Regions from separate parts of the Pseudomonas sp. NPDC087185 genome, predicted to be linked through region 3. Evidence: predicted binding sites of a transcription regulator. Region 3 holds the regulator's gene; each other region holds the start of a gene.
What was found. Region 3 encodes sigma-54, which starts transcription at its own class of promoters, with help from an activator protein. Its sites were predicted from a motif close to ANTGGCATNNANNTTGCTNT; they were not measured.
Positions count from the first base shown of each region.

Region 1: ACIPIJ_RS05885 (CmpA/NrtA family ABC transporter substrate-binding protein) is a predicted target of sigma-54. The motif match lies at 4,705-4,724, and genes of this name have one in related genera.
Region 2: flgB (flagellar basal body rod protein FlgB) is a predicted target of sigma-54. The motif match lies at 5,766-5,785, and genes of this name have one in related genera.

Region 1 is NZ_JBIUZK010000002.1:128,834-135,791, reverse strand. Features, by position in the region: gene ACIPIJ_RS05905 (diguanylate cyclase) at 1-447, opposite strand, end outside; gene rlmKL (bifunctional 23S rRNA (guanine(2069)-N(7))-methyltransferase RlmK/23S rRNA (guanine(2445)-N(2))-methyltransferase RlmL) at 543-2,735, opposite strand; gene rmf (ribosome modulation factor) at 3,299-3,514, shown strand; gene ACIPIJ_RS05890 (quinone-dependent dihydroorotate dehydrogenase) at 3,612-4,637, opposite strand; gene ACIPIJ_RS05885 (CmpA/NrtA family ABC transporter substrate-binding protein) at 4,766-5,968, shown strand; gene ACIPIJ_RS05880 (ANTAR domain-containing response regulator) at 5,980-6,555, shown strand; gene ACIPIJ_RS05875 (nitrate/nitrite transporter) at 6,721-6,958, shown strand, end outside.
Region 2 is NZ_JBIUZK010000001.1:192,532-199,489, forward strand. Features, by position in the region: gene flgH (flagellar basal body L-ring protein FlgH) at 1-574, opposite strand, end outside; gene flgG (flagellar basal-body rod protein FlgG) at 616-1,401, opposite strand; gene flgF (flagellar basal-body rod protein FlgF) at 1,449-2,189, opposite strand; gene ACIPIJ_RS00825 (hypothetical protein) at 2,490-2,675, opposite strand; gene flgE (flagellar hook protein FlgE) at 2,748-4,109, opposite strand; gene flgD (flagellar hook assembly protein FlgD) at 4,140-4,847, opposite strand; gene flgC (flagellar basal body rod protein FlgC) at 4,863-5,306, opposite strand; gene flgB (flagellar basal body rod protein FlgB) at 5,309-5,719, opposite strand; gene cheR (protein-glutamate O-methyltransferase CheR) at 5,984-6,811, opposite strand; gene ACIPIJ_RS00855 (chemotaxis protein CheV) at 6,864-6,958, opposite strand, start outside.
Region 3 is NZ_JBIUZK010000001.1:769,379-776,336, forward strand. Features, by position in the region: gene ACIPIJ_RS03735 (KpsF/GutQ family sugar-phosphate isomerase) at 1-764, shown strand, start outside; gene ACIPIJ_RS03740 (KdsC family phosphatase) at 780-1,304, shown strand; gene lptC (LPS export ABC transporter periplasmic protein LptC) at 1,313-1,885, shown strand; gene lptA (lipopolysaccharide transport periplasmic protein LptA) at 1,872-2,396, shown strand; gene lptB (LPS export ABC transporter ATP-binding protein) at 2,397-3,122, shown strand; gene ACIPIJ_RS03760 (RNA polymerase factor sigma-54) at 3,297-4,790, shown strand; gene hpf (ribosome hibernation-promoting factor, HPF/YfiA family) at 4,870-5,178, shown strand; gene ptsN (PTS IIA-like nitrogen regulatory protein PtsN) at 5,191-5,655, shown strand; gene rapZ (RNase adapter RapZ) at 5,658-6,512, shown strand; gene ACIPIJ_RS03780 (HPr family phosphocarrier protein) at 6,533-6,805, shown strand; gene ACIPIJ_RS03785 (ZIP family metal transporter) at 6,850-6,958, opposite strand, start outside.

The DNA.
Region 1 (6,958 bases), on a different contig from region 3:
ACGGGGCGCTGCCGGCTGCCAGTTACCTTGGCTGTCCAGATCGCTGATCACATAGGCCTGGCCCAATGCGGCACTGGCCTGGCGCTCGAAGTCGCGCCGCTGCATGCCCTCGACCCGCGGCGCCCAGGAGTAAGCCTGAGTGCGGCGCAGCAAAGGCCGCGCGTAGCCATCGAATTCGCCTGGAGTGACTTCGTTGGAGAAGCTGAAGAAGCGCCGCAATCCGTCGAGGCGCTGCTCCTGGTCGTCAAAGCGCTCGGCGATGCGGCTATAGCGCTCGCTGGCCAGCAACTCGAAGCGCTGGCGCAGCTGCTGCTTGTAGAACGCCTGAGTGGCCAGCGCCAGGGCAACCGACAGCAAGCCGCCGGCCACCAACGCCACCAACGCCACGGCCCAAGCAGCCATCGCCTCGCTGAACAAGCCCAGCACCTTCGCACGCACCTTCGACATAGATCGATCTCATCACGTCAGCGTCCTGCGAACATTCTGGCCCTGTGCTGAGTTATAGCTATTGGCCACTAGTGATGCAATGCAACTCGTCCCATTTAGCGCAATTGCAGGCGCCAGGCACGGTGGATGCGGTTGTTGCGGGCGAAGTCCGGGTCCAGGGTCTGGGCACTGATCTCTTCCACCGCGTAACGCGCCGCCAAGTGCTCGTCGAGCTGGAACTTGCGGAAGTTGTTGGAGAAATACAGCACGCCGCCGGGGGCCAGGCGCGCCATGGCCAGGTCGAGCAACTGCACGTGGTCACGCTGCACGTCGAACACCCCCTCCATGCGCTTGGAATTGGAGAAGGTCGGCGGGTCGATGAAGATCAGGTCGTAACTGTCGCGGTTGGCTTCCAGCCAGGCCATCACATCACCCTGCTCCAGGCGGTTGCGCTCGGAGAAGCCGTTCAGCGACAGGTTGCGCCGCGCCCAGTCCAGGTAGGTTTTCGACAGGTCGACACTGGTGGTGCTGCGCGCACCGCCCTTGGCCGCATGCACGCTGGCCGTAGCGGTGTAGCAGAACAGGTTGAGGAAGTTTTTGCCGGCGGCCTCGCGCTGGATGCGCATGCGCATCGGGCGGTGGTCGAGAAACAGGCCGGTGTCGAGGTAGTCGGTGAGGTTGACCAGCAGCTTCACGCCGCCTTCGTTGACCTCCTGGAAGCGCCCCTCGGTGGCCTGGCGCTCATACTGGCGGGTGCCGCTCTGCCGCTCGCGGCGCTTGAGCACCACGCGCTGCGGGTCGATGCCCAGCACCTGTGGGATGGCGGCCAAGGCATCGAGCAGGCGCGACTGGGCCTTTTCCGGGTCGATCGAGCGCGGCGCGGCGTACTCCTGCACGTGCACCCAGTCCTGATACAGGTCGACTGCCAAGGCGTACTCGGGCATGTCGGCATCGTACAGGCGGTAGCAGCTGACCTGCTCCTTGCGTGCCCACTTGCCCAGCTGCTTGAGGTTTTTCTGCAGGCGGTTGGCGAACATCTGCGCGCCTTCTGAAAGGCGTGCCGGCTCATTGGCCACCGGCGCCTGGCGACGTGTGTCGGTGGTTTCGGCCTGGGCCTCACGGCGCTCGCCGGTGACGAACTGGTCAGGCTGCACCTTGAACAGCAGCAGCTTGCACGGCAGCGCGCCGTTCCAGAACGCATACTGCTTGTGGCTACGGATGCCCATGCGCTTGCCCAGCTCCGGCGCGCCGGTGAACACCGCCGCTTCCCAGCCCATGCACGCCTGGCGCAGGCGTTCACCGAGGTTCTGGTAAAGGTACAGCAAGCTCGCTTCGTCACCCAGGCGCTCGCCATACGGCGGGTTGCTGATGACCAGGCCTTTCTGGTTCTGGTCCGGGCGCGGCTCGAAGCTGGCGACTTCGCCCTGGTAGATCTTGATCCAGTCGCCCAGGCCGGCGCGCTCGACGTTGTTGCGCCCCGGCTGTATCAGCCGCGGATCGGCTTCGTAGCCACGGATCCACAGGGGTGGCTTGGCCAGGCCGGCCTGGGCGCGCGCCTGCGCCTCTTCGTGGACTTTGCGCCAGGTGGCCGGTACATGGCCCAACCAGGCGCTGAAGCCCCAGCGCTCGCGCTTGAGGTTCGGTGCCATGTCGGCGGCGATCATCGCCGCTTCGACCAGGAAGGTCCCCACACCGCACATCGGGTCGGCCAGGGCGCCGCCCTCGGCGGCGATGCGTGGCCAGCCGGCACGGATCAGCACCGCCGCTGCCAGGTTTTCCTTGAGCGGCGCGGCGCCTTGCTGCAGGCGGTAGCCACGCTGGTGCAGGCTGTGGCCCGACAGGTCGAGCGAGAGAATCGCCTCGCCACGGTCCAGGCGCAGGTGCACGCGCACGTCCGGGTCGATCTTTTCTACCGAGGGGCGCAAGCCCTCGCGGTTGCGCAGCTTGTCGACGATCGCATCCTTGACCTTGAGCGCACCGAAATGGGTGTTGTCGATGCCCGAACCATGGCCGCTGAACTCCACCGCCAGGGTGCCGTCGGCCGCCAGGTGATCGGCCCAGTCGACGGCATTGACGCCATCGTAGAGGTCGTCGGCGTTTTTCATGTTGAAGCGCTTGAGCACCAGCAACACCCGGTTGGCCAGGCGCGACCAGAGGCACAGGCGGTAGGCGGTTTCCATGTCGGCGACGCCGCGCAGGGCCGAGGTGTGCTCACGCACTTCATCAAGGCCGAGGCCCTTGGCCTCTTCGGCTAGCAGGCCTTCGAGGCCTTTGGGGCAGGTGAGATAGAGTTCGAAACGGTCCGACATGAGTATTCCAGAGCCTTGGGCTATTTAAGTGACGAGGCGACGCATCGCCCCGCCGATGTTTGCCCGAACGCCCTTCCAGCAAGCGTCCGAGTGGCCGCCCCTGCGCGCAATGTGCGCAGCGGACGGGCCGGGCCGCCTGATCGATCTGCTCTCGCCAGTGGCAGAAACAGCTTAGATCATCAGGCAGTGCAAAAAATTTCTGGCAACTTCGGGTCTGATGTGACCCTTCGTCGCATTACCAATTATTTCTGTCACCTCGCAGCAACGCTGGCGAAATGACGTCAAGGGTTGGGCAAACCCCGATCATAGCGGGCTCAACGCCAAACAAGGTTGAGTCGCATTTATTTACTTATCCCCTCACCCTTGGAAACGTTACGTGCTTATGACAAATCGATCATTCCCTCGGTGACCTGCATTCGTTAGAACTGGTCTCAGGCCGCTTCGCAACGAGGCGGCACCTTCAGCCCGCCACGCCGGCAGCGGGCGCAAACCGGCAGAAAGACTCTGCCCGGCCTCGGAGAGGCCGACGGGACATTACAGTCAACAAGTGAGGGCAACACCCTATGAGAAGACTTAAGCGTGATCCGTTGGAAAGAGCATATTCACGTGGCTACCAATACGGGGTCACCGGCAAATCCCGCGAACTTTGCCCTTTCAATCTTCCTTCTGTTCGCCAAGCCTGGATTAACGGCTGGCGAGAAGGTCGCGGTGATAACTGGGACGGAATGACTGGCACCGCTGGCATCCATAGACTCAACGAAAATCACGCCGTTGGCTGATCGAGGACACTGAATTCGAGTTACCATGCACGCCCCATCCGGGCGGCGGGCCACGGCCCAGGGGCCCCTTGATGGGGCCCTTTTTTATGCCCGTCTATTATGCACGCGGCATGGCCGCGATGGCATCCACCGCTTCACGGATCAGTGCCGGCCCTTGGTAGATGAAACCGGAATAGATCTGCACCAGGCTTGCCCCGGCGGCGATCTTCTCAGCCGCATGTCGGCCTTCGGTAATGCCACCTGCGGCGATGATCGGCATCTTGCCACCCAGCTCGGCCGCCAGCACCTTGACGATATGCGTGCTCTTCTGCAGCACCGGCGCGCCCGACAAGCCACCCGCTTCACCACCATGCGGCAGGCTTTCGACGCCTTCACGGCCCATCGTGGTGTTGGTGGCGATGACCCCATCCATCCCCGACTCCATCAGCGTTGCCGCCACCAGCGCGGTTTCTTCATCGCTCATGTCTGGCGCGATCTTGATCGCCAGCGGCACACGCTTGCCATGCTCGCCGGCCAGCTGCTCGCGGCGCTCGGCCAGCGCATCAAGCAGTTGCTTGAGCGAGTCGCCGAACTGCAGGCTGCGCAGGCCCGGGGTGTTCGGCGAGCTGATGTTGACGGTGATGTAGCTGGCCTCGGTGTAGACCTTGTTCAGGCAGATCAGGTAGTCATCGACTGCGCGCTCTACCGGGGTGTCGAAGTTCTTGCCGATGTTGATGCCCAGCACGCCGTCATAACGCGAAGCACGTACCCGCTGAAGAAGATGATCGACACCCAGGTTGTTGAAGCCCATGCGGTTGATGATCGCCGTTGCCTCGGGCAGACGGAACAACCGCGGCTTCGGGTTGCCTGGCTGCGGACGCGGCGTCACGGTGCCGATCTCGACGAAACCGAAACCCAGCTGGGCAAAGCCGTCGATGGCCGCGCCATTCTTGTCCAGGCCGGCAGCCAAGCCAACCGGGTTGGCGAAGTTCAAGCCCATCACGCTCACCGGCAGCGCAGCCGGCTGCTTGCACAGCACGCCATTGAGCCCGAGGCGGCCCCCGGCGCCGATCAGGTCCAGTGACAGGTCATGGGAGGTTTCCGGGGAAAGCTTGAACAGCAGCTGGCGGGCCAGGGTATACATGGGCGGGCAAGGCTCGGGCGGGAGTGAGGGTGCGATTATAGCCAGCGCGCGCGCGCCATGACAGGGCCTTGGCACATGGGTTGCTATATCGCCTGCACACTGCCTAATCCGTACAGGCGAGGATCTACGTGAATACATCAGCCCTGGCATGGGTGAACGGCAGCGACGCGCCGGAAAAACCCAGCCTCGATATCGGCTTCATGGCCCTGACCGACTGCGCCTCGGTGGTGGTTGCCGCCACTCAGGGCTTCGCCCAGCAACATGGCCTGACCCTCAACCTCAAGCGCCAGGGCTCCTGGGCCAGCCTGCGCGACAAACTGGCCAGCGGCGAGCTGGATGCCGCGCATTGCCTGTATGGCCTGGTCTATGCCGTGCACCTTGGCATTGGCGGCGTGCCGGCCAGCGACATGGCCGTGCTCATGGGGCTGAACCAGAATGCACAGGCCATCAACCTGTCCCCCGCCCTGCAGCGCAAGGGCGTGACCAGCCCTGAAGCACTGGTACGCCTGGTGCACCAGCATGGTGCGAGACTGACCTTCGCCCAGACCTTCCCCACCGGCACCCATGCCATGTGGCTGTATTACTGGCTGGCCAGCCAGGGCATCCACCCTTTGCACGACGTCAACAGCGTGGTGGTGCCGCCGGCACAGATGGCCGCGCATATCCAGGCCGGCCGTATCGATGGCTTTTGTGTCGGTGAGCCCTGGGCCGCCGCTGCCGTGGCCCAGGGCCAGGGCTTCACCTTGGCCACCAGCCAGTCGATCTGGCCCGACCACCCGGAAAAGGTCCTGGCCTGTGCCCGCAGTTTTGCCGAACAGTACCCCAACAGCGCCCGCGCACTGATCAAAGCCATCCTCGCCGCCAGCCGTTTCATCGAACAAAGCCAGGAAAACCGCCGCAGTACCGCGCAACTGCTAAGCGGCAGCGCCTACCTGGATACGCCGGTTGAAACCGTCGAACCGCGCCTGCTCGGTGCCTATCAGGACGGCCTTGGTCACCACTGGCAGGACCATCACGCCCTGCGCCTCTTCGACCAGGGCCGGGCCACTGTGCCCTACCTTTCCGACGGCATGTGGTTCATGACCCAGTTCCGCCGCTGGGGCCTGCTGCGCGACGACCCCGACTACCTCGGCGTGGCCGGCCAGGTGCAGCAGCTGGCGCTGTACCGCGAGGCCGCCGACGCGCTGGAAGTCCCTTGCCCTGCGCACGCCATGCGCAGCAGCCTGCTGATCGACGGCCGCCGCTGGGACGGCAGCGATCCGCATGGCTATGCGCGCAGCTTTAGCCTGCATGCCTTGGGCGATACGCCCGATGCCCGTATCGGTCTGTGAGGGTCACCACCATGCTGCGCATCCTGCTGATCGACGACACCCACAACAAGCTTGGCCGCCTCAAGGCGGCGCTGCGCGAAGCTGGCTTCGAGGTGATCGAAGCGCCAGACCTGACCATCGACCTGCCCGCCTGCGTCGAAACGGTGCACCCGGACGTGGTGCTGATCGATACCGACTCACCCGACCGCGATGTGATGGAACAGGTGGTGATGGTCAGCCGCGATCAACCGAGGCCAATCGTGCTGTTCACCGACGAGCATGACCCCGGGGTCATGCGCCAGGCAATCCAGGCCGGGGTCAGCGCCTACATCGTCGAAGGCATCCATGCCGCCCGGCTGCAACCGATCCTCGACGTGGCCATGGCCCGCTTCGAAAGCGACCAGGCGCTCAAGGCCCAACTGCAGGCGCGCGACCTGCAGCTGGCCGAGCGCAAGCGCATCGAGCAGGCCAAAGGGTTGCTGATGAAGATGAAGGACTGCAATGAAGAACAGGCCTATACCCTGATGCGCCGTCAGGCCATGAGCCGCCAGCAGAAGCTGATCCAGGTGGCCGAGCAGATCATTGCCATGCACGAGATGCTGGGGTGAGTCGACGACCGCAAATGTTGGCCCAGCTTTTGCTCAATAAACGCTACCGGTAGCCAACGGCGGTTGCCCCACTAACCCCGACAAAGACGTCGCTCTCCCCTCCACGCCAGTGGACCGGGTAGCGGCGTCTTTTCGTTTCCGTTGCATTGCCGAGTGAGGTGTTCGATGAGTACCAGCTTCTGGAAATCCGGGCATGTGCCCACGCTGTTCGCCGCGTTCCTGTATTTCGACCTGAGCTTCATGGTCTGGTACCTGCTTGGCCCGCTGGCGGTGCAGATCGCCGCCGACCTGCAACTGAGCGCGCAGCAGCGCGGCCTGATGGTTGCCACCCCGATCCTTGCTGGCGCGGTGTTGCGGTTCGTCATGGGCCTGCTGGTCGACCGCCTTTCACCGAAGACCGCCG
Region 2 (6,958 bases), 580 kb from region 3:
TGTTGTCGGTGGCGATATCGTCGGCGCGGATCAGGCCGGCGATGCGCACCAGCTCCTCGCCGGTGTTCAGGGTCATCCACTTCTCGCCGCGCACGGCGATGATGCCATTGGGCAGCACCTCGGCGACGGTCACGGTGACAGAGCCGGTCAAGGTGTTGCCCTGGGTGGCCTTGCTGTCGCCCTTGGTGGCGCGCTCACCGCTGTAACCCGCTTCCAGCGACAGGTTGCCGCCGCCGAACGGGTTATTGGTGCTCGGCGTTGCGCCAAACAGCGAGGTCAGGCCGAGGTTGGCGTTGCTGTCCTTCTGGATCTGCGAACCGGCGTTCTTGCTGGCCGAGGTTCTCTCGTTGAGCGTGATGGTGATGATGTCACCCACGCGGAACGCCTTGCGGTCGCTGTACAGGTTCTGCTCGAAACCGGCCTGGTAGATCGAACCGTTGTTGGCCGCTGCCGGCAACGGGGTGCGCGGCAGTACCGGCGCGTAGTACGGGTCGTTGGGCTTGGCCGTCGGCGCGACGCAACCAGCCAGCAACACCGCCCCCCCCAGGGCGAATACGGACAACAGACGATTCATGACGCTTACCTCACGGTGTAACAGGGACTAGAGCCTTGGGCTTACAGCTGCTGGGTGACGAACGACAGCATCTGGTCGGCGGTGGAGATGACCTTGGAGTTCATCTCGTAGGCACGCTGGGTGGTGATCATGTTCACCAGCTCTTCCACGGTACTGACGTTGGAGTTTTCCAGGGTCTGCTGCAGGGTGGTGCCGAAGCCGTTCAGGCCCGGAGTACCGACCTGTGGCGCGCCGCTGGCAGCGGTTTCCAGGAACAGGTTGTTGCCGATCGCCTGCAGGCCGGCCGGGTTGATGAAGTCGGCGGTCTGCAGGTTGCCGATGACCTGCGCAGCCGGGTTGCCGGCGGTGGTGATCGACACGGTGCCGTCCTGGCCGACGGTGAAGGTCTGGGCGTCGTTCGGCACGACGACGGCCGGCTCCAGCGCCAGGCCGTCGGCGTTGACGATCTGGCCGTCGGAGTTCAGGTGGAAGGTACCGTCACGGGTGTACGAAACAGTGCCGTCCGGCTGCAGAATCTGGAAGAAGCCACGGCCGTTGACCGCCATGTCCAGCGGGTTCTCGGTGGTCTGCAGACTGCCGGTCTGGAAGTTTTTCTGGGTGCCGACGATGCGTACACCGGTACCGACCTGCAGGCCCGACGGCAGCTCGCTGTCCTGGGTGGACTGCGCGCCTGGCTGGCGTTTGATCTGGTACAGCAGGTCCTGGAATTCGGCGCGGTCGCGCTTGAAACCGGTGGTCGAAACGTTGGCCAGGTTGTTGGAAATGACCGTGAGGTTGGTGTCCTGGGCGGACAGGCCGGTTTTAGCGACCCAAAGAGCCGGAAGCATCAGTATTCTCCTCGTGCGCCTGTTTTACGGCACCCGTTCAAGTGTGGTTAGCCGATTTGCAAAACACGCGCCATGGCTTCATCGCCTTCCTTGGCCGCGTTCATCATCTTCACGTGCAGTTCGAATTGGCGTGACAGCGCCAGCACCGAGGTCATCTCTTCGACGGCGTTGACGTTGCTGCCTTCCAGGAAGCCCGACACCACCTTGACGTTGACGTCGGCCGCCGCTGGCTGGCCATTACTGGTGTGGATCAGCCCGTCGAGGCCCTTGTTCAGGCCTTTGGTATCCGGGTTGACCAGCTTGATGCGGTCGACCTCGGCCATTACCCGCGGGTCTTCACCCATGGAGCGGATGCTGATGGTGCCATCGGAGCCAACTTCGACTTTCTGTTCTGGCGGGATGGCGATCGGGCCACCATTGCCGATCACCGGCATGCCATTGCCGGCGCGCAGCACGCCGAGGGCATCGATGTTCAGGCTGCCGGTGCGCACGTAGGCTTCGCTGCCATCCGGCGCCTGCACGGCGATGAAACCCTGGCCGGACACGGCCACGTCCAAGTCACGCCCGGTCTCGACCATCGGCCCTTCGCTGAAGTCGGTGGCGGGCCGCTCGGTCATGGCAAACGCCCGCGACGGAAAGCTGTCGCCGAACACCGGCATCGAGCGCGCCTGCTCCAGGTCACGCTGGAAACCATTGGTGGAAATGTTCGCCAGGTTGTTGGCGTGGGCCTTCTGCGCCAGCGCGTTCTGGCTGGCGCCGGTCATGGCCACGTAAAGCATCTTGTCCACAGTCATCCTCCGCTGCACTGGCGATCGTTTGCCGCTCGCCGTTGCTGTGCAGGCACTAAAGCAAGTTCCGAACCAACTTTCTGAAATCGCGAAAAAGCCCCTGAATACGGGCATTTGAAGGAATCGCCAGGGAAGCGAACGCCGGTTATCCGGCGCCGAGTTGCCGGTAGCGGCAAAGCCCTGCATCGTCGGCCCCGGCCTCTTCGCGGCGAAAGCCACTCCTGCAGGGACCTCGGCGTGCCCGAAGCCTGCGCTTGACCTGCAGGAGCGGCTTCAGCCGCGAAGAGGCCGGCACCGCATTCATCGGTCGCGGCAACCGCCATTGTTGTAGGGCCCAGCGAATTTCTTCCAGCCCTCCCCCGGCGGCCATTGCGAGCACACCAGTCGCCCATCCGCCTGGCTTTCCCAGCGCCACCAGGGCGCCGTGCCCGCCTGCGCCTGATAGAGGCAGAAGGCAGCGAGCAACACAACGAGCAACCTTTTCATAAACGCTCCTGCAAAAACGACAAACCCCTTCACGTCAAAGGGGTTCGTCTTCACGCCATCAACCCGCAACCATCAGGTCATCTGGATGATGGTCTGCATGATGGTGCTTTCGGTGGAGATGGTCTTGGCGTTCGCCTGGTAGTTGCTCTGCGCCTTGATCAGCTCGACCAGTTCCTGGGTCAGGTTGACGTTGGAGCCTTCCAGCGCGTTGGACTCGACGCCGCCCAAGGTACCGGTCTTCGGCGCATCGATGCCGGGGATGCCCGACGTGTAGGTCTCGGTCCAGCGGGTGCCGCCGATCTGCTGCAGGCCCTGCTCGTTGGCGAAGCTGGCCAGGGCCACCTGGCCGATGGCACGCGACTGCTGGTTGCTGAAGCTGGCGAACAGCACGCCGGTGGAGTCGATGCTCAGGCTCGACAGAATGCCAGTGGCGTAACCGTCCTGGGACTGCGACATGCGCGCGGTCTCGGTGTTGTAGGACGTGGTGCTGTTCATCGACAGCTTCATGCCGTCGGTATTGCCGATGGCACCATTGGACGCCCAATTACCCGACGAGTCTTCCACTGCAGGCACCCAACCGTTCAGGGTGAAGGTGTTGTTGGTCACAGTGAACGAAGAACCCGCCGGGTGGCCGGTGTTGTCGGCCGCCATGGTTTTCACCGAGCCATCGCTGTTGAAGCTGATGGTGCCGGTCAGCGGCGTGGTGGAGCTTGGGTCGAACGGGTTGCGGCCGTCGACCAGGGTGTACATGGTCCACTCGTTGGTGCCGGTCTTGCGGTAGAACTGCTCCATGGTGTGCTCGTTACCCTGACTGTCGTACACCTTGGTCGGGAACGACTTGGTGTAGGTAGTTTCGTCAGAGGGGTCGAACACTTTGTTGGGCACCAGCACCGGCGGCGTGCTGTCGTCATAGACTTCGAGCGGAATGTCGGCGGCTGACGAGTTCAGGTTGATGCCCTGATCGATCAGGCTAGTGGCTTTGGGCTGCAGTGCCGAGGTATCGATCTGCAGGTCGGTCAGCACGCCTTTCTGGATCTTGCCGGTCGAATCGGCGGCATAGCCTTGCAGGCGCAGGCCGTCCGAAGTGGTCACGAAGTTATCCTTGTTGGCCTGGAAGGCACCGGCACGGGTATAGACGCGCGAGCCGTTGTCGGACAGGACGAAGAAGCCCTGGCCCTGGATGCCCATGTCCAGCACGTTGCCAGTGGTGTTGACGTCACCCTGGGTGAACTGCTGCGAGACCGCCGCCAGGCGCACACCGTTGCCGATCTGGTTCTTGCCCACGCCCAGGCGGTTGGCGCCAGCGTAGACGTCGGCGAACTCGGCGCGCGACGATTTGAAACCGGTGGTGTTGACGTTGGCAATGTTGTTGCCGGTAACGTCCAGCTGCTTGTTGGCTGCGTACAGACCGCTAAGGCCGATATTGAAAGACATGAATTCGCTCCTGTGCCGCGCTAGCGGGCCTTAGATACCGATGGTTTGTACGTCGGAGAGGGAAACCTTGCCGACACCCGCGAGGTTCAGCACCATTTCGCCGGTGGCATTGAAGCTGACGCTGGTCACCTTGGCCGGCAGCAGCGTGTTCATCTGCACCGACTGGCCATCCACGGTGGTGCTGGCGGTGAAGGTGTAGGTGCCTGGGTCGACCTTCTCGCCGCTGTTGTTGGTGCCGTCCCAGATGAAGTCGGCATAACCGGCTTTCTGCTCGCCCAGCTCGATGGTCTTGACGGTGTTGCCGTCCTTGTCCTTGATGGTGACCTTCGCTTCGCTGATCGCCTGCGGTACCACGAACTGCGCATTGAAGCTCTCGGCGGTGTCGACCACGGCCTTGTCGTTCTGCACGACCACCGAGCGGCCGACTAGCGACGAGGCCTGCAGGGCCTGGGACGAGGCCATGGCGTTGGTGATGCTGCTGACCGATTCGTTCAGCGTGGTGATGCCTTCGAGGCTGCTGAACTGTGCCAACTGTGCCACGAACTCGCCGTTGTCCTGCGGGTCCAGCGGGTTCTGGTGCTGCATCTGGGTGACCAGCAACTGCAGGAACGCGTCCTTGCCGAGCGTGTCGGTACCGGTCTTGGACGCGGTATCGGTGGTCTTCTTGGTGGTGCCACCGACGCCTGACGCGGTCAGGACGTCGTTGAGGTTCACACCGCTGGTGCTATCGACTGCCATGGTCTGGATTCCTTATCACTGACCCAGGGTCAGGACTTTCTGCATCATGTTCTTGGCGGTGTTCATCAGCTCGGCGTTGGTCTGGAACGCCCGGCTGGCGGAGATCATGTCGGCCATCTCCTCGACCACGTTGACGTTCGGGTAATAGACGTAGCCGTCCTTGTTCGCCGCCGGGTGATTCGGCTCGTAGCGCGCTTCCAGGTTGCTCTGGTCTTCGATGATGCCCTTGACCTGCACACCCTGCCCCGCTTCGCCCTGGTCTTCGAACAGCGACTGGCTACCGCCGGCCTGGGCATTCTGGAACGTGGTGGCGAACACCGGGTGGCGCGCACGGTAGGTCTGGTCGATGCTCGACGAGACGGTCTCGGCGTTGGCGATGTTGGAGGCGACAGTGTTGAGGCGGGTGTTCTGCGCACTCATGCCGCTACCGGCAATGTTGAAGACACTGGACAGGGACATGGTCATTCTCCGCGCAGGGCCGAAACCAGCCCTTTGAATTTACTGTTGAGCAGGGTGAAGCTGGCCTGGAAGCCGATGGCGTTTTCCGTGTAGTTCGATTGCTCGATCTGGGCGTCCACGGTGTTCTGGTCGATCGACGGCTGCGTTGGCGTGCGGTACTGCAGCGTGTCGTCGGCCATTGCCAGGCCTTCAGCCTCGATGTGACGGCTGTTGGTACGGTCCATTGCGAAGCGACCCGTGCTTTGCTGCTTCTGGCTTTCGGCAGCGAGCACCGAAGAGAAGTCCATGTCACGCGCCTTGTAGTTGGGCGTGTCGGCGTTGGCGATGTTGTTGGCCAGCACTTCGGCGCGCTGGGCGCGGAAGCCCAGGGCCTTTTCATGGATGCCAAGCGCTTTGTCGAAACTGATGCTCATGTCGGGGAAACCTTCGAAGGTTGACCGGAAACTCTTTGGCCAAGCTATAGCAAAGGCTGTGCCAATATCCTGAAAGCCCGAAAACGTTGGGCTGGAGCGGGCAGCGTTGGCGGGGTGATGCCAGAAAAGCGGCAAAGTGCTTCCGCCTGGCGAAAGGAAAGCGGCAATTGCCGGGCGGCAAAAGCGGCAAAACAAAAAATTGACGTCAAACGCACGGGCAAAAAAAGGCCGGCATCTGGCGATACCGGCCTTCTCACCAGCGCCTTATTTGGCCTGGTAGATAATGCCCGGGCTGCACTGCACCATCTGGTAATGGTCCGGCAACCCGTTGAGCGCCTCGGAGGCGCCGAGGAACAGGTACCCACCCGGTTTAAGGGTGCTGTGAATACGCAGCAGGATGTCCTTCTTCACCTGTGCCGAGAAATAGATCAGCACGTTGCGGCAGAACACGATGTCGAACTTGCCCAGCGCCGCATAACTGTCGAGCAGGTTGAACGAGCGGAACTCGACGCGGCTGCGGATGGCCGGCTTGACCGCCCAGCGCCCCGGCCCCTTGGTGTCGAAGTAGCGCTGCAGACGCTCCTGGGACAGCCCGCGGGCGATTGCCAGGCTATCGTACTCGCCCGTCTTGCAGTTGTTCAGCATCGAGCCGGACAAGTCGGTGGCAACGATCTGCGCCCCCATCTTCAACTGGCCGAGGTTGCTGCGCTCGAACTCGTCGATCGCCATCGAAATGGAGTACGGCTCCTGCCCCGACGAGCAGGCGGCCGACCACATGCGCAGGCGCTGGCCCGGGTTGTTCTTGATGAACTCCGGGATGACCTTGTTCTTCAGCACTTCGAACGGGTAGGTGTCGCGAAACCACAGGGTTTCGTTGGTCGTCATCGCGTCCACCACCTGCTCGCGCAGGCCGCCACGCGGCTGGGCCTGGATGCGCTGCACCAGTTCACCCAGGCTCTTGATGCCCTGCTGCTCCATCAACTTGTTGAGACGGCTGGAGACCAGGTACTGCTTATTCTCGCCCAGCAGGATGCCACAGGCTTTCTCCAGGAAGACCCGGAACTGTTCGAAATCCAAATTACCCGTAGACACTACTGCGGCCTCTTTTCAATCACTGGTGCCGGGGGTTGCGCCCCCGGCCGCTTCAATGCGTTGCCTTGATCCGGTCGACCACGCGCTGGGCCAGGTCGTCCGGCTTGAACTTGGCCAGGAAGTCATCGGCACCGACTTTCTTCACCA
Region 3 (6,958 bases):
CGCCGGCGTTTTTCGTGCACCCGGCCGAAGCCAGCCACGGCGACATGGGCATGATCACCCGTGACGATGTCATCCTGGCCCTGTCCAACTCCGGCAGCACTGCCGAAATCGTCACCTTGCTGCCGCTGATCAAGCGCCTCGGCATCCAGCTGATCAGCCTGACCGGCAACCCCGACTCGCCGCTGGCCCAGGCCGCTGAAGCCAACCTTGACGCCCGCGTCGCCCAGGAGGCCTGCCCGCTGAACCTGGCGCCCACCTCCTCGACCACCGCGGCACTGGTGCTGGGCGACGCCCTGGCCATCGCCCTGCTCGAGGCGCGCGGCTTCACCGCCGAAGACTTTGCCTTCTCGCACCCCGGTGGCGCCTTGGGCCGGCGCTTGCTTCTCAAGGTCGAAAACGTCATGCACGCCGGCGACGAACTGCCGCACGTGCAACGCGGCACGCTGCTCAAAGACGCGCTGCTGGAAATGTCTCGCAAAGGCCTGGGCATGACCGTGGTCATCGAGGCGGACGGCAAGCTGGCGGGGATCTTCACGGACGGCGACCTGCGCCGTGCCCTGGATCGCAGCATCGACGTGCACACCACCCTGATCGACCAGGTCATGACCGTTCACGGCAAGACCGCCCGCGCCGAGATGCTCGCCGCCGAAGCCCTGAAGATCATGGAAGACCACAAGATCAGCGCCCTGGTGGTGGTGGACAAGGACGAGCGCCCGACGGGCGCCCTGAACATGCATGACTTGCTGCGCGCCGGCGTGATGTAGAGGAGAACCGTGCAAATGACCCAGGACCTGATGCAACGCGGCAAGGCCATCAAGCTCGCCGTATTCGATGTCGACGGCGTGCTTACCGACGGCCGCCTGTACTTTCTCGAGGACGGCAGCGAATTCAAGACCTTCAACACCCTCGACGGCCAGGGCATCAAGATGCTCATGGCCTCGGGCGTGACCACGGCGATCATCAGCGGGCGCAAGACCCCGGTGGTCGAGCGCCGCGCGAAAAACCTCGGCATCCCGCACCTGTTTCAGGGGCGAGAAGACAAATTGGTGGTGCTCGACGGCCTGCTCGCCGAACTGGGCCTAAGCTATGAACAAGTCGCCTATCTGGGTGACGACCTGCCCGACCTGCCGGTGATTCGCCGGGTCGGCCTGGGCATGGCTGTGGCCAGCGCCGCGCCGTTCGTTCGCCAGCACGCCCACGGGGTGACGCAGGCCCGCGGCGGCGAAGGTGCGGCGCGCGAGTTTTGTGAACTTATCATGCAGGCCCAGGGCACCCTGGACGCTGCCAACGCCCACTACCTGTAAGGCTGCCCATGTTCAGCAAGAAAGCCCGCAATTTTGCGCTGCTCGCGGTGATCGCCGCCCTGCTGGTAGCCATTGGCTATTGGAATGTCAGCCCCGAGAGCTTCATGGACAAGCCGGTGGCGCAGGTGGACGAAAGCGCCATCGACTATTACGCGATCAACGCCCACAGCGTGCAGTACCTGCCGGATGGCAAGCTGCAGTACGAAATGACCGCCGACAAGGTCGAACACCTCAAGGCCACCGAGGTCACACTGGTGACCACGCCCGACCTGCACATGTACCGGGGCACTGAATACCCCTGGCACGTGCAGAGCGTACGCGCCGAGGTCAACCCCGACGGCACCGAGGTCGAACTGATCGACCAGGTTCGCGTCGCCCGTACCGACGAAAAACAGCGTGAAACCATCATTACCAGCTCACGCATGACCGTGTTCCCGCAGAAGCAATATGCGCAGACCGAGCAAGCCGTTAGAATCGACGGCGCCGGTGGCACAACTACGGGCAAAGGAATGAAAGCGTATTTGAAAGAAGGCAGGATGGACCTGCTCTCTAACGTAAGAGGACAGTATGAGGCTCGTTAAAACCCTCCCCCTTTTGCTCAGCCTGAGCGCAGCACTGGGAAGCGCGAGCGCCTTCGCACTGCCGACCGACCGTGACCAGCCTATCCGCATCCAGGCCGACAACGCGCACCTGGACGACAAGCAAGGCGTGGCCACCTACACCGGTGACGTGATCATCACCCAAGGTTCGATGATGATCAAAGGCAACACCGTGACCATGACCCGCGCCGCCAATGGCGACATCGACGTGGTCACCTCGGTGGGCAACCTGGCCTATTTCGAGCAACAGCAGAGCACTGCCAAGCCCGACAAGATGAAAGGCTGGGCCGTGACCATCCAGTACCAGGCGCAGAAAGACACGGTGATCCTCACTGACCGTGCCAAGGTCGAGAACGAAGGCAACACCACCGAAGGCGAGAAGATCGTCTACAACACCAAGTCCCAGGTAGCGACCGCCGGTCGTGGCGGCAACGTCACCGCACCGCGTCAGCGCATCGACATGGTGATCCAGCCGAAGAAGAAGGCCGAGTAAATGGCAACCCTCAAAGCCCAGCACCTGGCCAAGAGCTACAAAGGGCGGCAGGTCGTGCGTGACGTCAGCCTGTCGATCGACAGCGGCCAGATCGTCGGCCTGCTTGGCCCCAACGGCGCCGGCAAGACCACCTGCTTCTACATGATCGTCGGGCTGGTCCAGGCTGACCAGGGCCGCGTGCGCATCGACAACCTCGATGTCAGCCACCAGCCCATGCACGGCCGTGCACGCGCCGGTATCGGCTACCTGCCGCAGGAAGCCTCGATCTTCCGCAAGCTGTCGGTGGCCGACAACATCATGGCCATCCTCGAGACCCGCAAGGAACTCGACCGTGAAGGCCGTCGCAAGGAACTGGAAAGCCTGCTGCAGGAATTCCACATCAGCCACATCCGCGACAACCTCGGCATGAGCCTGTCCGGTGGCGAGCGCCGCCGCGTCGAGATCGCGCGTGCCTTGGCAACCGCACCGAAGTTCATCCTGCTGGACGAACCCTTTGCCGGTGTCGACCCGATTTCGGTCGGCGACATCAAGCAGATCATCCACCACCTCAAGGCCAAGGGCATCGGTGTACTGATCACCGACCACAACGTCCGCGAGACCTTGGATATCTGCGAAACCGCCTACATCGTCAACGATGGCCAGCTGATCGCCGAAGGCGATGCACAGACCATCCTGGCCAATGAGTTGGTCAAGGAAGTTTACCTGGGCCACGAGTTCCGACTCTGATCCTGGGACGTGCCTGGAGCACTGTTTTGCCGCCTTGAAGGGGCTTAAGTTGTTACAGCGCTCTAGGCAAACGCTACAATTTAAGGCATAAAACTTGCTTGAATTTGGCGCTCCGGCGCCCTCGTGTAGTGGATGGCGCATGCGCGCCGGCGAACAAGGTATTAAGCCCCAGCCATGAAACCATCGCTCGTCCTAAAAATGGGCCAGCAACTGACGATGACCCCTCAGTTGCAACAGGCCATCCGCCTACTTCAGCTCTCCACCCTGGACCTTCAGCAGGAAATCCAGGAAGCGCTGGAGTCCAATCCGATGCTCGAACGTCAGGAAGACGGCGACGACTTCGACAACAGCGACCCGATGGCGGACAACGCCGAGAACAAGCCGGCCGCCGAAGTGCAGGACAACAGCTTCCAGGAAAGCACCGCCAGTGCTGATAACCTGGAAGACGGTGAGTGGAGCGAGCGAATTCCCAATGAGCTTCCGGTCGACACGGCCTGGGAAGACATCTACCAGACCAGCGCCAGCAGCCTGCCGAGCAATGATGACGACGAGTGGGACTTCACCACCCGCACATCGGCCGGTGAGAGCCTGCAAAGCCACCTGCTGTGGCAGCTGAACCTGGCGCCGATGTCCGATACCGACCGCCTGATCGCCGTCACCCTGATCGACAGCATCAACGGCCAGGGCTACCTGGAAGATACCCTCGAAGAAATCTGCGCAGGCTTTGACCCGGAGCTGGATATCGAGCTCGACGAAGTCGAAGCGGTGCTGCACCGCATCCAGCAGTTCGAGCCGGCCGGCATTGCCGCGCGCAACCTGGGCGAATGCCTGATGCTGCAGCTGCGCCAGCTGCCGGCCAGCACCCCCTGGATGGCCGAGGCCAAGCGCCTGGTCAGCGACTTCATCGACCTGCTGGGTGGGCGCGACTACAGCCAGCTGATGCGCCGCATGAAGCTCAAGGAAGACGAACTGCGCCAGGTCATCGAACTGGTACAGAGCCTCAACCCCCGCCCGGGCTCGCAGATCGAGTCCAGCGAGCCTGAATACGTAGTGCCAGACGTCATCGTGCGCAAGGACAGCGAGCGCTGGCTGGTCGAGCTCAACCAGGAAGCGATCCCGCGCCTACGGGTCAACCCGCAGTACGCAGGCTTCGTCCGTCGCGCCGATACCAGCGCCGACAACACCTTCATGCGCAACCAGCTGCAGGAAGCGCGCTGGTTCATCAAGAGCCTGCAAAGCCGCAACGAAACCCTGATGAAGGTGGCCACGCAAATCGTCGAGCATCAGCGCGGCTTCCTCGACCACGGTGACGAGGCGATGAAACCCCTGGTGCTGCACGACATCGCCGAGGCGGTGGGCATGCACGAGTCGACCATTTCGCGGGTGACCACGCAGAAATTCATGCACACGCCCCGCGGCATCTACGAACTGAAATACTTTTTCTCGAGCCACGTCAGCACCGCCGAAGGCGGAGAATGCTCGTCCACGGCGATCCGCGCGATCATCAAGAAACTGGTTGCGGCGGAAAATCAGAAAAAGCCATTGAGTGACAGCAAGATCGCTGGTTTACTGGAGGCACAAGGCATCCAGGTAGCCCGTCGCACCGTCGCCAAGTACCGCGAGTCCCTCGGCATCGCACCGTCGAGCGAGCGCAAGCGACTGATGTAGCGCCTGAGATGTGCCACAGCGTTTGTGGGGCAGGTGCAAGACCTGCCTCTTTATGCACGGGCAACAAAGGAGAAGCTGTATGCAAGTCAATATCAGTGGACAGCATGTAGAAGTCACCCAACCGCTGCGCGATTATGTGCTTGAAAAGCTGGCCCGCGTGGAGAGTCACTTCGACAAGATCACCAACGTGCAGGTCATCATGAAAGTCGAGAAGCTGCAGCAGAAGGTCGAAGCGACCGTGCAGATTCCTGGCGGAGAAGTGGTTGCCAACGCCGAACACGAAGACATGTATGCAGCGATCGACGCCTTGGCCGACAAGCTCGACCGCCAACTGAAAAAACACAAGGAAAAACAGCAAAGTCTGCTGCAAGGTGCAGCAGCCCGCTGATCCCCCTCATCCATGATCCGACTTGAAACCATCCTGACCCCCGGCCGTTCCTTGGTGAACGTGCCGGGCGGCAGTAAGAAGCGCGCCCTCGAAAAGGTCGCCAACCTCATTGCCGAGCAAGTACCTGAGCTTGCGATGCAAGACGTCTTCGAAAAGCTGATCGCTCGTGAAAAGCTCGGCTCCACCGGTTTCGGCAATGGCATTGCCATTCCCCATTGCCGGATCGAAGGATGTACTGCACCTGTCAGCGCCCTCCTGCACCTGGACGCCCCGATCGACTATGACGCCATCGATGGCGCGCCGGTCGACCTGCTGTTCGTCCTGCTGGTGCCAGAGGCCGCCACCGACGCCCATCTCGAATTGCTGCGCCAAATTGCCAGCATGCTCGATCGCAAGGAGGTTCGCGATCGGCTGCGTGGCGCCGCCAGCAGCGAGGCCCTGTACCAGGTTGTCCTGGACGTACAGAACGAGCACTGAACATGCGCCTGATCATCGTCAGCGGCCGGTCCGGCTCCGGCAAAAGTACCGCCCTCGATGTACTGGAAGACAACGGCTACTACTGCATCGATAACCTGCCCGCCGGGTTGCTGCCACAACTGGCGGAAAACGCGCTGATCAATACCGAGTTGCAGCAACCGAAGGTGGCGGTGTCCATCGATGCGCGCAACCTTCCTAGCCACTTGTCGCGCTTCCCCGACCTGCTCGCGGAAGCACGTGGCCGCCATATCCAGTGTGATGTGCTGTTTCTCGACGCTGACGAAGACACGCTGCTCAAGCGTTTCTCGGAGACCCGTCGTCGCCACCCGCTGACCAACGCCGACCGCTCGCTGGCCGAAGCCATCCGCGTGGAGAGCGAGCTGCTCGGCCCGATCGCCGACCTCGCCGACCTGAAGATCGACACCACCAACCTCAACCTCTATCAGTTACGCGACTCGATCAAGCTGCGCTTGCTCAACCAGCCTGAACCTGGCACCGCATTTTTGGTCGAATCGTTCGGCTTCAAGCGCGGCATGCCGGTCGATGCCGACCTGGTGTTCGACGTGCGCTGCCTGCCTAATCCTTACTGGAAGCCTGAGCTGCGTGAGCATTCCGGCCTCGAACAGCCGGTCATCGATTACCTGGCAGCGCAATCGGATGTCGAAGAGATGTTCACCGACATTTCCAGCTACCTGCTGAAATGGCTGCCACGCTTCGCTGCCAGCAACCGTGCCTACGTCACCATCGCCATTGGCTGCACCGGTGGTCACCACCGTTCGGTGTACATCACCGAGCGCCTTGGCCAATTGCTGCAACAGTCACTGAAAAACGTCCAGGTCCGCCACCGCGACCTCTAGCCCACAGGATCCACGCCCCGATGCCCGCCCGCGAAATCACCATCATCAATAAGCTGGGCCTGCATGCCCGGGCGGCCGCCAAATTCGTCGGCGTGGCCGGGCGCTTCCCCTGCCAGGTGCGGGTGGGCCGCGCACCAGACAAGCTGGTGGACGGCAAGAGCATCATGGCGGTGATGATGCTGGCAGCAGGCAAAGGCACCCAGGTGCACCTGCTCACCGAGGGAGAGCAGGACAGCGATGCGCTGGATGCACTGGTGGCCTTGATCAACAACTATTTCGACGAAGGCGAGTAAGCCCTTCCAAGCAACACAACAATGCGACCCCTACCCCAGGGCGTTCACGACATCGCCGTATCCATCACCATCATCAGGCAGAAGCCGACGCACAGCCCCAGGCTGGCCAAGCGGTGATGCCCATTGCTGCGCGACTCGGGGATGATTTCCTGA